2 regions of the Streptomyces sp. NPDC006879 genome follow, and region 1 is predicted to be linked to the other one. Evidence: riboswitches for the same ligand, from Rfam matches in the RefSeq annotation. Region 1 holds a riboswitch; the other holds the start of a gene.
What was found. A riboswitch is a leader RNA that binds a small molecule or an ion and turns the genes downstream of it on or off. The one in region 1 is predicted to bind S-adenosylmethionine.
Positions count from the first base shown of each region.

Region 1 (8,415 bases):
TACGGCTCGGTCTTCTACCTGACCACCGGCTTCCACGGTCTGCATGTGACGGGCGGTCTGATCGCCTTCCTGCTGGTCCTCGGCCGGACCTACGCGGCCAAGAGGTTCACCCATGAACAGGCCACTTCGGCCATCGTCGTGTCCTACTACTGGCACTTCGTCGATGTCGTCTGGATCGGCCTCTTCGCCACGATCTACCTGATCAAGTAGCGATCACGTAGCCGGGCCCGGCCCGGCACACATCCAGCAAGCACCGACGCAGAAGATCCTGACACCGGGGTAATCCGTGAAAAAGCTCTCCGCACGACGACGCCATCCGCTGGCGGCGGTCGTCGTTCTACTCCTCGCGCTGGCGGCCACTGGGGGGCTGTATGCCGCCTTCGCGCCCGCGGGCAAGGCGCAGGCCGATGAATCCGCCCAGTCCCTCGCCATCGAGGAAGGCGCCAAGCTGTACGCCGTGGGCTGCGCAAGCTGCCACGGAACTGGCGGTCAGGGTTCCTCTGACGGCCCGAGCCTGGTAGGCGTCGGCGCCGCAGCCGTCGACTTCCAGGTGAGCACGGGACGCATGCCCGCCCAGCAGCCCGGCGCGCAGATCCCCAAGAAGCCCGCCATCTACACGCAGGCGCAGATCGACCAGCTGGCCGCGTACATCGCCTCCCTCGGCGCCGGCCCGGCCGTGCCCACCGAGAAGCAGTACGACCCGGCCGGTGCGAACATCGCCCGGGGTGGCGAGCTGTTCCGCAACAACTGCGCCCAGTGCCACAACTTCACCGGTGAGGGCGGCGCGCTCACGAACGGCAAGTACGCCCCGAACCTTGAGGGCGTCTCCGCGAAGCACATCTACGAGGCCATGCTCACCGGCCCGCAGAACATGCCCTCCTTCCCGGACACGACCATGCCGGAGCAGGAGAAGAAGGACATCATCGCGTACCTGCAGACCGTCAACAGCCCGGACTCGGCGAGCCCCGGTGGCCTCAAGCTCGGTGGCCTCGGCCCGGTCAGTGAGGGCCTGTTCGGCTGGATCTTCGGTCTGGGTGCGCTGATTGCTGTCGCCGTCTGGGTCGCGGCCCACACCGCTAAGGCCAAGAAGTCATGAGTAGCCAAGACATCCCTGAAGAGAACCTGCCGAGCGAGCAGGGCACCACACACGCCGGCACGGTGACCGCCATCGCGGAAGACCCGTTCGCCGACCCGGGCCTGCCGCCCCACAAGCCGCGCATCCAGGACATCGACGAACGGGCGGCCAAGCGCTCCGAGCGCACGGTCGCCCTGCTGTTCACCTTGTCGATGTTGGCGACCGTGGGCTTCATCGCGTCCTACGTGATCTTCCCGGTCGGCAAGATCGTGTACATCTGGCCCTTCGGTCACGTGAGCGCCCTGAACTTCGCCCTGGGGTGGACCCTCGGCCTGGCCCTGTTCTGCATCGGTGCCGGTGCCGTCCACTGGGCCCGCACGCTCATGTCCGACGAGGAGATGGCGGACGAGCGGCACCCGATCGAGGCTCCCCCGGAGCTCAAGGCCAAGGTCATGGCCGACTTCGCGGACGGCGTCCGTGAATCGGACTTCCCGCGCCGTAAGCTCCTGCGCAACACGATGTTCGGCGCGCTCTCGCTGGTTCCGCTGTCCGGTGTCGTGCTGCTGCGCGACCTCGGCCCGCTGCCCGAGAGCAAGCTCCGCCACACCATGTGGGCCAAGGGCAAGCTGCTGATCAACCAGAACACCCTGGAGCCGCTGCGTCCCGAGGACGTCGCGGTCGGGTCGCTCACCTTCGTCCAGCCCGAGGGGCTGGAGGAGGACGCACACGACTTCCAGGTGCAGATCGCCAAGGCCGCCCTGATGATCGTCCGCATCAAGCCGGAGGACATCAAGGACAAGCAGGAACTGGAGTGGTCCCACGAGGGAATCGTGGCCTACTCGAAGATCTGCACCCACGTCGGCTGCCCGATCAGCCTGTACGAGCAGCAGACGCACCATGTGCTGTGCCCGTGCCACCAGTCCACCTTCGACCTCTCCGACGGAGCCCGCGTCATCTTCGGCCCGGCCGGTCACCCGCTTCCGCAGCTGCGGATCGGCGTGAACGACGAGGGCTTCCTTGAGGCGCTCGGCGACTTCGACGAGCCCGTCGGTCCTGCCTTCTGGGAGCGCGGATGAGCACCATCACCACTGAGAAGCCGCAGCCGGGCAAGGGCGAGCGCCTTGCCGACTGGGCCGACGGCCGCCTTGGCATCTACGGCCTGGCCAAGGCCAACATGCGCAAGATCTTCCCGGACCACTGGTCCTTCATGCTCGGTGAGATCTGCCTCTACAGCTTCATCATCGTCATCCTCACGGGTGTCTACCTGACGCTGTTCTTCCACCCGAGCATGAACGAGGTCGTCTACCACGGCTCGTACGTGCCGATGCAGGGCGTCCGGATGTCCGAGGCCTACGCCTCGACGCTGGACATCAGCTTCGACGTCCGTGGCGGTCTGCTGATCCGGCAGATCCACCACTGGGGCGCGCTGATCTTCATCGCCGCGATGATGGTCCACATGATGCGCGTGTTCTTCACGGGCGCGTTCCGCAAGCCCCGCGAGGTCAACTGGGTCTTCGGCTTCCTGCTGCTGGTCCTCGGCATGTTCACCGGCTTCACCGGTTACTCGCTGCCGGACGACCTGCTCTCCGGAACCGGCGTGCGCTTCATGGAAGGCGCGATCCTGTCGGTCCCGCTGGTCGGTACCTACCTGTCGTTCTTCCTCTACGGAGGCGAGTTCCCCGGCGGCGACTTCGTGGCCCGGTTCTACTCGGTCCACATCCTCCTGCTGCCGGGCATCATGCTCGGCCTGGTGGTGGCGCACCTGATCCTGGTCTTCTACCACAAGCACACCCAGTTCGCAGGCCCGGGCAAGACCAACAAGAACGTCGTCGGCATGCCCCTGCTGCCGATCTACATGGCCAAGGCCGGTGGCTTCTTCTTCCTGGTCTTCGGCGTCATCGCTATCATCTCGGCGGTCGCCTCGATCAACCCGATCTGGGCGCTGGGCCCCTACCGGGCGGACCACGTGTCCACGGGCGCACAGCCCGACTGGTACATGGGCTTCTCCGAGGGCCTCATCCGCGCCATGCCGGGCTGGGAGATCAACCTCTGGGGCCACACCCTGGTCATGGGTGTGTTCGTCCCGCTGGTGATCTTCCCGCTGGTCCTGGTCGCGATCGCGGTCTACCCGTTCGTCGAGGCCTGGATCACCGGTGACCAGCGTGAGCACCACATCGCCGACCGGCCGCGCAACGCGCCGACCCGTACGGCCTTCGGTGTGGCCTGGCTGACCTGGTACGTCGTGCTGCTGATCGCGGGTGGCAACGACATGTTCGCCCAGTACCTGCACCTGTCGATCAACAGCATTACCTGGTTCTGCCGGATCGGCTTCTTCGTCGCCCCGGTGATCACCTTCCTGATCACCAAGCGGATCTGCCTGGGCCTCCAGCGCCGGGACCGTGAGAAGGTGCTGCACGGTCGCGAGACGGGCATCATCAAGCGGCTCCCGCACGGTGAGTTCGTCGAGGTCCACGAGCCGCTCTCGCAGGGCCAGCTCCACACCCTCACCGCGCACGAGCAGTACCAGCCGATCGAAATCGGCCCGACGGTCGACGAGAACGGAGTCGAGCGCAAGGTCCCGCTGAAGGAGAAGCTCCGGGCCAGGCTCAGCAAGGGCTACTTCGGCTCGGACCAGCAGATTCCGAAGCCTTCGGCCGAGGAGTACCGGGAGATCCAGAGCGGCCACGGCCACCACTGATCCCCACCCCGGCCGGTCCTTCCGGCCATAGGTCGCCACGGCAAGAGCCCCGTCCACACGCTGGACGGGGCTCTTTGCCGTCCCAGCCGGCTGGATAGGCTGAAGCCCTTCCCTTTTCGACAGTGGACCATCAGGAGCGGACCATGAACGTTGCGACCCCGGCCGGCGGCGACAGCGTGGCGGCCCGCGCCTGGCCGGCCGTCCTCGACGCCCTGCTCAGCGGTTGCGACCTGACCGCCGACGACACCGCCTGGGCCATGGACCAGATCATGCGGGGGCAGGCCACCGACGCACAGATCGCTGGCTTCGCGGTCGCGCTGCGCGCCAAGGGCGAGACGGTGGCGGAGATCAACGGCCTGGTGCGCACGATGTACGCCCACGCCAACCTGATCGACGTGCCCGGCCGGAGCGTCGACATCGTCGGTACCGGCGGGGACGGCGCCAAGACCGTCAACATCTCCACCATGTCGGCCATCGTGGTGGCCGGCACCGGAGCCAAGGTCGTCAAGCACGGCAACCGGGCAGCCTCCTCAGCCAGCGGGGCCTCCGACGTCCTGGAGAAGCTCGGAGTCAACCTGGACCTGGCGCCTTCCCGGGTGGCGGAGGTCGCCGAGGAGGCGGGCATCACCTTCTGCTTCGCGGTGAAGTTCCACCCCGCCCTGCGGCACGTTGCCCCGGCCCGGCGTGAGCTGGGCATCCGCACCACCTTCAACTTCCTCGGCCCGCTGACCAACCCGGCCCGCGTCAGGGCCCAGGCCACCGGCGTCGCCGACGCGCGGATGGCCCCGATCGTCGCCGGGGTCCTTGCCGAACGCGGTTCCTCCGCCCTGGTGTTCCGCGGCGACGACGGCCTGGACGAACTCACCACCACGGCCACGTCGAAGGTGTGGTGGGTGCGCGGGGGCCGAGTGGAGGAGCACTCCTTCGACCCGCGTGAGGTCGGCATCGATCTGGTGCCCGTCGAGGACCTGAGGGGCGCGGACGCCTCGTACAACGCGGACGTGGCACGGCGACTGCTGGCCGGGGAGCGGGGGCCGGTGCGCGATGCGGTCCTGCTGAACTCCGCAGCCGCGCTGGTGGCACTGGAGCCGGGCGAGGGTGGGCTCACCGAGCAGATCGCCGCAGGCATCGACCGGGCCGCCCGATCCATCGACTCCGGTTCGGCCCGGGCGGCTCTTGAACGCTGGGTGGCCGCCAGCAACACCTGAGGGCGCTGCCGCGTTCCGCCCGTGAAAAGCAGCGCGCGGTGTCAGTTGCGGATCCTCGCAAGGCGCAGGGGCGTCCTTCGAGCCCCGGTCCGCATGGCGGACCGGGGCTCGAAGTTCTCCGCGCGTATGGCAGGATGCTGATCAGGTCACGAGTGACAGCGTTCAGGCCCCGGCTTGCTGTCCGGCAACCCTCCGTCCGTGGCGGGGTGCCCCGGGTGATGACCGGGCTGTGGGCAGCGAGGTCCACGGCAAGCGCGGACCCCTCGAACCACCAGGGGTCCTGGTCCGTCGAGGAGCTTTTTCGTGCACCAGCGAATGCGATAGGGCGATCACGCCCCTTCTTCACCTCCACCCGGAACTCCTGCGGGTGTTGAGACGACTCCCGTGACACCAGGCGCTCGCGCGCGGTGCGTCCGGGACCTTCCTGAAGCCTTCGCCTGTTCTGCCGGGAGATACCACCATGTCCGCACACCTGTACGCCGAAGCCCACACCGCGTGTCGCGCCCCCGCCGACCACGCCGCACCGCTGCCCGTCCTCGGTAGCGAGGTCAGCGTCCCCCTGGTCACCGGCGGAGAGGTGGGCTACGCCGCCCTCGACTACGCCGCCAGCGCCCCGGCTCTCCAGCGGGTCTGGGAAGACGTCGCCGCCTACGCCCCGTACTACGGCAGCGTGCACCGCGGGGCCGGGTACCTCTCCCAACTTTCCACGGACCTCTTCGAGGCCAGCCGGCGGACCGTAGCCGAGTTCCTCGACTGCCGCCCCGAAGACCAGGTCGTCTTCACCCGCTCGACCACCGACTCACTGAACCTGCTGGCTGCCGCCCTCCCCGCCGACTGCCAGGTGTTCGTCTTCGAAACCGAGCACCACGCCTCCCTCCTGCCGTGGCGCGACTCCCCGGTGACCTGGCTCGACGCCCCGCACAGCCCGGCCGCCGCGGTCGCGGCGCTGGAGTCGGCGTTGGCCGACCGCGACCCCCACGGTCCGGCGCTGGTGTGCGTCACAGGAGCTTCCAACGTCACCGGGGAGCTCTGGCCGGTCGCGGAACTGGCCGCCGCCGCGCACGCCCACGGGGCCCGGATCGTGCTGGACGCCGCGCAGTTGGCCCCGCACCACCCGGTGTCCGTCCGTGAACTGGACGTGGACTGGGTGGCCTTCTCCGGGCACAAGCTCTACGCGCCCTTCGGGTCCGGCGTGTTGGCCGGGCGGTCCGATTGGCTCCAGCGGGCCGAGCCGTACCTTGCGGGCGGTGGCGCCTCCCGGACGGTGGCGCGTGCCGAGGACGGAACGGTGCAGGTGCAATGGCACACGGGTGCGGCGCGGCACGAGGCAGGCTCACCCAACGTGGTCGGCGTCTACGCCATCGCCTCCGCCTGTCGGGCTCTGACGGAGGCAGGCTTCGACGGACTCGTCGCCCGCGAGCAGGCTCTTCTCGCCCGGGTGAGGGCCGGCCTTGCACAGGTTCCCCAGGTGCGGGTGCTTTCGCTGTTCGGCGATGACGCGCCCAGGGTGGGAGTGCTCTCCTTCTTGGTGGAGGGCTGGAACAGCTCGCACTTCGCCGCCGCGCTCTCCGCGGAGTACGGGATCGGGGTCCGGGACGGCCTCTTCTGTGCCCATCCGTTGGTGCGCACGCTGGTGGGCGGTGACGAGCACCAGCCCGGTGAGTGCGGTGGCGGCGCCGCCAACTCCGCTGACCGCCCGTTGAACGCCATCCGGGTCAGCTTCGGGGCCGGTACCCCGGACGAGCACATCGAGCGCTTCGTGGGGGCCGTCGCCTCGCTGGTCAGGGACGGAGCCCGGTGGCGCTACCGGACCGAGGCAGGCCGCTGCGTACCGGAGCTGTGAGCCGAGGTCCGTCGCCCGTGCCGGGACCCGAGCAGGTGGCGGCTCAGGCGTCCAGTCCGATTGCGAAGGCGGCTTCGAGGTCGTGCTGGGAGTAGGTGCGGAAGGCGACGTGGGTGTCGGTCACCTCGACACCGGGGATCTTGCTGATCCGGCCCGGGATGATGTCGGCCAGGTCGTCATGGCGGGCCACCCGTACCAGGGCGATCAGGTCGTAGGTGCCGGTGACGGAGTACACCTCGCTGACGTTCTCCAGCGCGGCGATCGACTCGGCGATCTCGGGGATGCGGTCCACGCTGGTCTTGATGAGGACGATCGCGGTGATCACGGCTGGCTGTCTCCCTCGGTCGCCGTGGCTGGGGCCCTCACTCTAGCCGCATGCCGGAAACGTCCCCAGGCGTAGAGGAAGCCGAGCGAGAACCCCACCAGGTGGGCCAGGTAGGCGACCCCGGGGCCGTCCATCTGGCGGTGTGCGGCCACCCACTGCACGGCGAACCAGAACACCAGGACGATCCAGGCGGGCAGGCGCAGCGGGAGGAAGAGCAGGAAGGGCAGCAAAGTGGTCACCCTGGCCTTGGGGAAGAGGCACAGGAAGGCGCCGAGCACTCCCGAGATGGAACCGGAGGCCCCCACCAGTGTCTGTGGGGAGTCGGCGTGGGCGGCGGCGTAGGCGATCAGGGCTAGGTAGCCGCCGGCCAGGTAGAAGAGGGCGAACTCGGCTCGGCCGAGCCGCTCTTCCGTCATGGTGCCGAAGACGTACAGGAACAGCATGTTGCCCAGCAGGTGCAGCCAGTTTCCGTGTACGAACAGGGCGGTCAGCGGAGTGAGGGCGGCCCTTGGCGAGCCGGAGAAGAGTTCGTCGGGGACCACCCCCCAGTGGCGGAAGTACTCCGTCTGCGCGGCCAGCAGCTGTTCTCCGCTGCCGTACACGGGGTTCAGGCCGGAGACGGGCCCGATGAGGAAGACGAGGCAGCAGGAGGCAATCAGGGCACAGGTCACCCAGGGGCCCTTGGTGGCCCCCCACCGTACGGTCATGGGCATAGAGCATGGCGTAACGGCACGGACGGGAACAGTTCGCCCCGCCGGGCCTCGCACGCCTGTCCGCCCCCCACCTCCGATGCCGGACCGTGCTCCACCCGGGCTACTAACACGCCGTAGGGTTACGTTCAGTACGTAAGCGAAACGCTAAGGAGACGCGGACGCGATGACGGTTCCCCTGCCGACCGCCACCACTCGGTGGCGCTGCACCCTGTGCGGCAACCTCACCCGCTTCGATGTCACGCGTTCCTCGAAGGTCGTCGAGTACGTCCATTTGGACCTGGCCGGGGATCCCAAGGTCGAGGAGCGCGAGGTCGTCAGTGAGAACATCGAATCGGTCCGGTGCCGCTGGTGCAACGCGGTGGACCAGATCGAGCTCGTAGACAGGCCGGGTGCCGGCTCCTGAGGGAGTCGCCCCCTTTCAAGGACGGTAGTGGGGTGAGCGATGGTGGAGCCCACGAGTGGCGCTGAGTCGGCCGGTGCGGCCGACCGCGCCGCGGAAGTGCTCGACCGCCCGCTGCCGGACGGTGTGCGGCGCCGGGTCGTCGCGCTGGTC
Region 1 covers NZ_JBIAGC010000024.1:59,367-67,781, forward strand. Annotated here, with positions in the region: gene ACFYMC_RS18920 (heme-copper oxidase subunit III) at 1-210, shown strand, start outside; gene ACFYMC_RS18925 (c-type cytochrome) at 287-1,096, shown strand; gene ACFYMC_RS18930 (Rieske 2Fe-2S domain-containing protein) at 1,093-2,151, shown strand; gene ACFYMC_RS18935 (cytochrome bc complex cytochrome b subunit) at 2,148-3,773, shown strand; gene trpD (anthranilate phosphoribosyltransferase) at 3,917-4,981, shown strand; SAM riboswitch class IV at 5,126-5,242, shown strand; gene ACFYMC_RS18945 (aminotransferase class V-fold PLP-dependent enzyme) at 5,442-6,824, shown strand; gene ACFYMC_RS18950 (Lrp/AsnC family transcriptional regulator) at 6,868-7,149, opposite strand; gene ACFYMC_RS18955 (rhomboid family intramembrane serine protease) at 7,146-7,856, opposite strand; gene ACFYMC_RS18960 (hypothetical protein) at 8,026-8,265, shown strand; gene ACFYMC_RS18965 (NYN domain-containing protein) at 8,305-8,415, shown strand, end outside.

Region 2 (8,415 bases), on a different contig from region 1:
TCTACTCCTGGAACGAGGTGGACGCCAAGGTCGCTGAGCAGGTCAAGGCGGGCAAGGCCCCCGACATAGCCCAGATCGGCGCCTACTCCGACTACGTGGCGGAGGACAAGCTCTACTCCGCCGACGAACTGCTGACGATCACCACCCAGGCCGACTTCCTCGGATCGCTCGTCGATGCCGGCGAAGTCCGGCGCGTCCAGTACGGCATGCCCTTCGTCTCCAGCACCCGACTGCTGTTCTACAACGAGGACCTGTTCGCGGAGGCCGGAATCGCGAAGCCGCCGACCACCTGGGCGGAGCTGGAGGAGGCGGCGAAGAAGCTCAAGGGCGTGGCCAAGACCCCCTTCGCGCTGCCGCTGGGCCGTGAGGAGGCCCAGGCGGAGACCATGATGTGGCTGCTCAGCGGAGGCGGTGGCTACACCGACGTGGACGAGGTCTACAAGATCGGCTCCGCGGAGAACGTCAAGACGCTCAACTGGCTCAAGGACAAGCTGGTGGCGCCGGGGCTGACCGGCTCGGTGGAGCCTTGGAAGCTCAACCGGCAGGACGCCTTCGACGCCTTCTCGCGCGGCGAGGTGGGCATGCTCAACGGCCACCCCACCCTGATGAAGCAGGCCAGCAGCAAGGGCGTGAAGTACGGGATGGTCCCCATGCCCACGCTGGACGGCGAGGAGCAGCCGACCATGGGCGTCGCCGACTGGGTGATGGCCTTCAAGAACGGGCACCGCAAGGAGTCCGGAAAGTTCCTCGACTTCCTGTACGAGGAGAAGAACGTCACCAAGTTCACCAGCACCTACGGCCTGCTGCCGGTCACCAACAGCGGCTACCGCGCCATGCAGCAGAGCAGCGACCCCGCGGACGAGGAGCTCAAGAACTTCCTCACGGCACTCCCCGGATCCCGGCTGTACCCCGTGGGCAAGAAGTCCTGGGCAGCGGTCAGTGAGAGTGTGAAGAGCAACATCGGTAGCGCCGTCATGCCTTCCGGGCGGGCCGATTCGGTGCTGGAGCGGATCGCGCAGGACGCCCAGACCGCGGAGGACGCCCAGTAACGGGCGGCGCGTGATCCGGGCCGGGATCGGCCCGGATCAGCGATCCGCAGGTGGATCGGCGTTCGCCGATGGGGTCAGCGCTCTGCGCGGTGGCGCTCGCGCAGCCGGCGCAGCCGGTTCACGGTGACCGGATCGTGAGCCGACGCCGCCGGGCGGTCCAGAAGCGCGTTCAGTAGTTGGTAGTACCGCACGGGGGACAACCCCAGCTGTTCCCGGATCGCTCGCTCCTTGGCGCCCGGGCCGGGCCAGCCGGTCCGCTCGAAGCGTAGTACCGCCCGTTCGCGGTCCGAGAGAGGCAGGTCATCCGTCACACGGACCAACATAGCTCCGTCGGGCGACGATGGCCCCGAGCCCCCGGCCCCCAGCACCGGGCGGGCCTGGGAGTGGGAATTTCCGTTCGGGGATGCGTCCATACGCCCGGCGTGAGCCCCCGGGGCGCCGGTAGGGTCAGGAACATGGGCAGCCATCCGAACACCCTGCCGAACCCCGTCACCGCAGCCGGGCGTGAAGGCCTCGACGCGCTGCTGCACGAACCCAGCTCGGCCGTCGTCGCGCTGGACTTCGACGGCACCTTGGCCGAGATCGTGCCCGATCCCGAGCAGGCCCGGGCCCACCCCGGCGCGGTCCCCGCACTGGCCGCGCTCGCCCCCAAGGTCGGATCGATCGCCGTGATCACCGGCCGACCCGCCGGAGTTGCCGTGCGGTACGGCGGCTTCGCCGGTGTCCCCGGCCTGGAGCACCTGGTCGTCCTCGGGCACTACGGAGCGGAACGATGGGATGCGGTGAGCGGCATCGTCTCGGCGCCCTCCGAGCATCCCGGGGTGGCGGCGGTCCGTGCTGAACTCCCCGGATTCCTCGACGAGATCGGGGCCTGGCGGGGAACCTGGATCGAGGAGAAGGGGCGCGCGGTCGCGGTGCACACGCGGCGGGCCGCCGAGCCCATGGCGGCCTTCGAGGCGCTGCGCGGCCCGTTGGCCGACCTCGCGGAGCGGCACGGCCTGATCGTGGAGCCCGGCCGGGCCGTGCTGGAGCTCCGGCCACCGGGGACCGACAAGGGCGTGGCCCTGCGCGACTACCTCGCCCACGCGGGAGCCTCCGCGGTTCTCTACGCCGGTGACGACCTCGGTGACCTCGCTGCCTTCGCCGAGGTGGAGAAGCGCCGCACGGAGGGGCAGCCGGGCCTGTTGGTGTGCAGCGGCAGCACGGAGGTCACCGAGCTCTCCGACCGTGCGGACCTGACCCTCAACGGTCCCGCACAGGTGGTCGCCTTCCTGACCGCGCTCGCCGACCGGCTGCCCGCGCCCACGGACTGAGCCGGGGCGGCGCGCCCGTGCGGCCGTCCGCGCGGGGTAGGGAGCCCGTCCGTCCCCGCCCGGAGGGGCTTTAGTCCTGCCACAGGGCAGTCAGCTGCTCCTCGAACCAGCGCCGCGGCGGCATGGCGGTAGCCGCCGCGGCGAGGCGTTTGGTGCGGACGGTGCGTTCGGCCGGTGGCATGGTCAGTGCCTCGTGTAGGGCGCGGGCGGTCTCGGAGACGTCATAGGGGTTGACGCAGATCGCGTCCTCGCCGAGTTCCGCGTAGGCCCCGGCCTCGCGTGACAGCACCAGCGCCACACCGGCGTCGGAGAGGACCGGCATCTCCTTGGCGACGAGGTTCATGCCGTCCCGGACGGGGTTGATCAGGGCCACGTCCGCCAGGCGGTAGGCGGCCAGGGAGCGCGGGAAGTCGTCCTTGACGTAGAGGACGACCGGGCGCCAGCTCCCGGTGGCGTACTCCTCGTTGATCTCCTCGGCGAGCTGGGACACGGCGGCGGTGTACGAGCGGTAGGAGGCCAGGTCCTGCCGGGAGGGGTAGGCGAAGGCGAGGTGGACGACCCTTCCGTGCCATTCCGGCCGGGTGGCGAGCAGTTCGCGGTAGGCGAGCAGACCCCGCAGGATGTTCTTGCTCAGTTCGGTGCGGTCCACCCGCACGATGGTCTTGCGGTCCCGGTCTCCTATGGCTTCGCGCAGTTCCGTCAACCGCTCCTCGACCACTGGGCGGCGGCCGAGTGCGCGCAGGTCCTCGGCCTCCACGCCCAGCGGGTGGGCGGCCACGCGCGGGGCGGCGGATCCGGTGTGCCCGTAGCGTTCGGCGCAGGTGGTGAACGCCTCGGCCCAGGCGGCGGTGTGGAAGCCGAGGTGGTCCGCGCCCAGCATGCCGTCCAGGAGTTCGGAGCGGATGTCGGCGGGCAGCATGCCGAAGTAGTCCGGCGGGGCCCAGGGAGTGTGGGTGAAGTGGGCGATCCGCACGTCCGGGCGGAGCTGGCGGAGCATGCCGGGGGCCAGCGCCAGGTGGTAGTCCTGGATCAGCACCCGGGCGCCCTCGCCGGCCGATTCGGCCAGTGCGGTGGCGAAGGCGGTGTTGTAGGCGCGGAAGGACTCCCAGTGGCGACGAAAGGCGGCATCGAACACTGGTTCTAGCGGAATCTGGTAGAGGGTGTGGTGGGTGAACCACAGCACCGAGTTGGCGATCTGGTTGTAGGCCTCGGAGTACACCGTGGGATCGATGTCCAGCATCCGGACCCCGGGTTCGAGCACGTCCCGCCGCACCGCTTCCCGGTCGCCTTCGCTGAGCGCCGCACACACCCACAGTGCCCCTGGGTGCTGGCCGAGCGCGTCGGACAGGCCCGAGACGAGTCCGCCGCCGCCCCGGCGGGAGTCCAGGCCTCCGTCGGACGCGAGATGGTAGGAGAGCGGGCCGCGGTTCGACGCGACGAGCACCTGATGGTTTTCCTGGGCGTCCTGGGTAGCCATGCCGCGAACCTATCCGTCGGGCGAGCGGTCAAACGTACGGTCGGTTTCCCTGGCGGGAGTCCTACGCTACCGGGCTCAGCGACACCGTTCCCCTTGAGGCCGGGGCGGCGGCGGTACGGGCCGGCGCCTCCTGCCGTACTCCTCGATCTCCCGCATCGGCGGGCGTTCCTCGGTGTCCACCGCGTGGGTGCGCGGGACGAAGCCCGCTTCGGCGCGCTCGAACTGGGTCAGCACCGGGCGTACCAGGTGGGCGCGGGCCAGCCGAAGCTGCGCGGTGCGGTAGATGGCCGCGGCCATCCGGCCCAGCGCCTGACCGTCCTGGTGGCGGTGCACCCGCACCCCCACGTCGACCTGGGCGAGCGCATCGAGGCCGACCACGTCCAAGGCATCGATCAGGAGCCCGAGTTCGACGCCGTAGCCGACGGGGAACGGCAGCCGTTCCAGTAGTCCGCGACGTACCGCGTACTCCCCGCCGAGGGGTTGGACGAAGCCGGCCAGTCGGGGCCAGTGCAGGTTGAGCAGTGGGCGGGCGACGAGTTCGGTGACCCGGCCGCCCTGGCCGGGGGTGGTGCCCAGCGGCCGGTCGTACATCGCCTTGACGAACGCGATGTCGGGATCGGTCAACAGCGGCCCGATGGTGCCGGAGACGAAGTCTGCCGAGAAGTCCCGCAGGTCGGCGTCGACGAAGCAGATGATGTCCCCGTCGGTGACCAGCAGTGAACGCCACAGCACCTCACCCTTGCCGGGCACGGCGGGAACGCGCGGGAGGATCTCGTCGCGGTGGATCACCCGAGCGCCGGCCTTGGCGGCCACCTCGGCGGTCCGGTCGGTGGAGCCGGAGTCGATGACCAGGAGTTCGTCCACGAGAGGTACGGCCAGCCGCGGGGACTCGACCAACTCCCGGCGGATGGTCGCCACGATCGCACCGACCGTCTGTTCTTCGTTGAGCGCGGGCAGCACCACGCTGACCCGGCTGCCGGTGGCCCGTTTGGCGGCGACCAGCCGGTCGAGCGGCCGGTCGGCGGTCGCCCAGGACCGTCCGGCAAGCCAGCGCTCCACCTCTTCCAGCACGGTCCGCACGCTCCCTGGGTCGTTCGATTCGAGGATTCGATGGCCAAAACGTGATCCATCTCGCGGTTCGGACGGCTGTCTCGCCGGCCATCCCCTTCGGTTACAGTCTTGAACAACGCGGAGGGCCCTCGCATGTCGGGGTCGCTCGCGTACAAACGCCCGGGCCCGGCCCGGCGCCATACCGCTCATCCAGAGGGGCAGAGGGATACGGCCCGTTGAAGCCCCGGCAACCCTCCAGTCGGCACTCGCGATTCCGCAACATCAGCGAGGCCCCGACTAGGGAAGGTGCCAATTCCGTCTCGCGGTGCGACCTGCGCCGTGGGGAAGATGAGGAGAAAGGGCCTCGCCATCATGGCTGTACAGACCACTGTCACCCCCACCTCTGCCGGCGTCACCGTCGATCTCGGTCCCGCTGCGGCCCTCTCCTGCCGGGAGTGCGGACACCGCTTCGAACTCGGCCCGATCTTCGCCTGTGCCGAGTGTTTCGGACCGCTTGAGGTGGCCTACGAGCTGCCGGTCGGTGACCCGCAGGCGCTGCGCAGGCAGATCGAGGCCGGCCCGGACAACATCTGGCGCTATGCGCCGCTGCTGCCCGTTCCGGCGGACGTGGCCGACAAGCCCAGCCTGAATCCGGGTTTCACCAAGTTGGTCGAGGCCGACAACCTCGCCCGCGAGCTGGGCGTCACGGGCAAGCTGTACGTGAAGGACGACTCCGGCAACCCCACGCACTCCTTCAAGGACCGCGTGGTGGCGATCGCCGTCGAGGCGGCCCGAGCCTTCGGCTTCACCACCCTGTCCTGTTCCTCCACCGGCAACCTGGCCGGGGCCGTGGGCGCCGCGGCGGCCCGGGCCGGCTTCCGTTCCTGCGTGTTCATCCCGCACGACCTGGAGCAGGGCAAGGTGGTCATGGCCGCGGTGTACGGCGGTGATCTCGTCGGCATCGAAGGCAACTACGACGACGTGAACCGTTTCTGCTCCGAGCTCATCGGCGACCCGCTGGGCGAGGGCTGGGGCTTTGTGAACGTCAACCTTCGCCCGTACTACGGCGAGGGCTCCAAGACGCTGGCCTACGAGATCTGCGAGCAGCTCGGTTGGCGGCTGCCCGACCAGATCGTCATCCCGATCGCGTCCGGCTCCCAGCTCACCAAGATCGACAAGGGGCTCCAGGAACTCGTCAAGCTGGGTCTGGTCGAGGACAAGCCGTACAAGATCTTCGGAGCGCAGGCGGAGGGCTGCTCGCCCGTTGCGGCGGCATTCAAGGCCGGTCACGACGTGGTGCGTCCGCAGAAGCCGAACACCATCGCCAAGTCGCTGGCGATCGGCAACCCGGCGGACGGCCCCTACGTGCTCGACATCGCGCGCCGCACGGGTGGTTTCGTCGAGGACGTGAATGACGAACAGGTCGTCGAGGCGATCCGGCTGCTGGCGCGGACCGAGGGCATCTTCGCGGAGACCGCGGGCGGGGTGACCGTCGGTGTGACCAAGAAGCTGATCGAGGACGGCCGGCTGGACCCGTCTTTGACCACGGTGGTCCTCAACACCGGCGACGGCCTGAAGACCCTGGAGGCGGTGGCCGGCACCGGTCAGAGCGCCACCATCCGCCCGAGCCTGGACGCGTTCCGCGCCGCGGGCCTGGCCTGATTCCCCATCTCGGACACTGGAAGGCGATAAGCGCATGAGCGTCAAGGTCCGCATCCCCACCATCCTCCGCACGTACACCAAGGGCGAGGCCGAGGTTTCCGCCGAGGGCGCGAAGCTCTCCGAGGTCATCGAATCCCTGGAGAAGGACTACCCGGGCATCGCCGCACGGGTTCTCGACGATCAGGGCAAGCTGCGTCGTTTCGTGAACGTGTACGTGAACGACGATGACGTTCGGTTCGAGGGCGGCCTGGAGGCGGTCACGCCGGAGGGCGCGGGCGTCTCGATCATCCCGGCCGTGGCTGGCGGCTGCTGATTTCCTGGACCGGCATATGCCCCCTCCGCTAAAGCGGAGGGGGCAATTCTGGTTGGTCGCGCGGGATAGAGTGAGAGCGGTTCCCCTCGCTTGTTTGTGCCTGATGCATATGAACGGCTCCGAGTTTGGCCTCGGAGGGGCGACATTGGGCCAAAGGTCGTGCGCGGTATGGGGTGTTGGCGCATTTTGCCCAGCCCGACTTGCCCGGCGTTGATGTAAATTTTCCCCGCTTTTCCACATACTGGACTGTCCAGATTTCTCGTCGGATTGACCTGTTGCAGACAGCGTCCGTGCAGATACATTCAGCCGCGGTCGACGCGTTAGGTCTGACCCAGGTCCGCGAAGTGTGGACCTGCGCAAGGGCCAGTAACAGGGGAGTTAGGCATGGCTCAGGGCACCGTCAAGTGGTTCAACGCGGAGAAGGGTTACGGCTTCATCGCGGTCGACGGTGGTGCGGACGTGTTCGTCCACTACAGCGCGATCCAGATGGACGGCTACCGCACCCTTGAAGAAGGTCAGCGGGTCGAGTTCGAGATCTCGCAGGGCCAGAAGGGTCCACAGGCGGACATGGTCAAGCTCGCCGTCTGACCAGGCGCGATCGACCACGGACGTATTCACGCCGAGGGGTCCGTACCCACCATGGGTACGGACCCCTCGTGCGTGCCCGCCCTGCTCCCCTCCCGCGCCCACCTTGATCGTCTCCCGATCCGGCTCCCGATCCGCGTCCCGGCTCGCGGGAGGCGCTTGCACTCGGAGGGGGCGAGTGCTAATCATTGGCGTTAGCACTCTCCGAGTGAGAGTGACAAAAACGGGACCGGGTCGGTGAGGCTCGCGAGGCCGGGCGGGAAGGAACCGCCAAGGCGCGCAGGCCGTCCGTCGCGGGCGCTGGCGCGGTCCGGAGCAATCCACCCCTGTCCGGGAGGACCACTTCACATGGCCAAGATCATCGCGTTCGACGAGGAGGCCCGGCGCGGCCTGGAGCGCGGCATGAACCAGCTCGCCGACGCCGTCAAGGTCACCCTTGGCCCCAAGGGTCGCAACGTCGTCCTTGAGAAGAAGTGGGGCGCCCCCACGATCACCAACGATGGTGTGTCCATCGCCAAGGAGATCGAGCTGGAGGACCCGTACGAGAAGATCGGCGCCGAGCTGGTCAAGGAAGTCGCCAAGAAGACGGACGACGTCGCCGGCGACGGTACGACCACCGCCACCGTCCTCGCCCAGGCGCTCGTCCGCGAGGGCCTGCGCAACGTGGCCGCCGGCGCCAACCCGATGGCCCTCAAGCGCGGTATCGAGAAGGCCGTCGAGGCCGTCTCCGGTGCGCTGCTTGAGCAGGCGAAGGATGTCGAGACCAAGGAGCAGATCGCCTCCACGGCCTCCATCTCCGCCGCCGACACCCAGATCGGCGAGCTCATCGCCGAGGCCATGGACAAGGTCGGCAAGGAAGGCGTCATCACCGTCGAGGAGTCCCAGACCTTCGGTCTGGAGCTGGAACTCACCGAGGGCATGCGCTTCGACAAGGGCTACATCTCGGCGTACTTCGCCACCGACATG
Region 2 covers NZ_JBIAGC010000011.1:55,906-64,320, forward strand. Annotated here, with positions in the region: gene ACFYMC_RS11625 (extracellular solute-binding protein) at 1-1,049, shown strand, start outside; gene ACFYMC_RS11630 (DUF3263 domain-containing protein) at 1,124-1,360, opposite strand; gene otsB (trehalose-phosphatase) at 1,505-2,362, shown strand; gene ACFYMC_RS11640 (trehalose-6-phosphate synthase) at 2,433-3,839, opposite strand; gene ACFYMC_RS11645 (glucosyl-3-phosphoglycerate synthase) at 3,915-4,910, opposite strand; SAM riboswitch class I at 5,093-5,244, shown strand; gene thrC (threonine synthase) at 5,262-6,551, shown strand; gene ACFYMC_RS11655 (MoaD/ThiS family protein) at 6,586-6,864, shown strand; gene ACFYMC_RS11660 (cold-shock protein) at 7,249-7,452, shown strand; gene groL (chaperonin GroEL) at 7,798-8,415, shown strand, end outside.
Region 2: another riboswitch for S-adenosylmethionine. It lies ahead of thrC (threonine synthase); the one in region 1 lies ahead of ACFYMC_RS18945 (aminotransferase class V-fold PLP-dependent enzyme).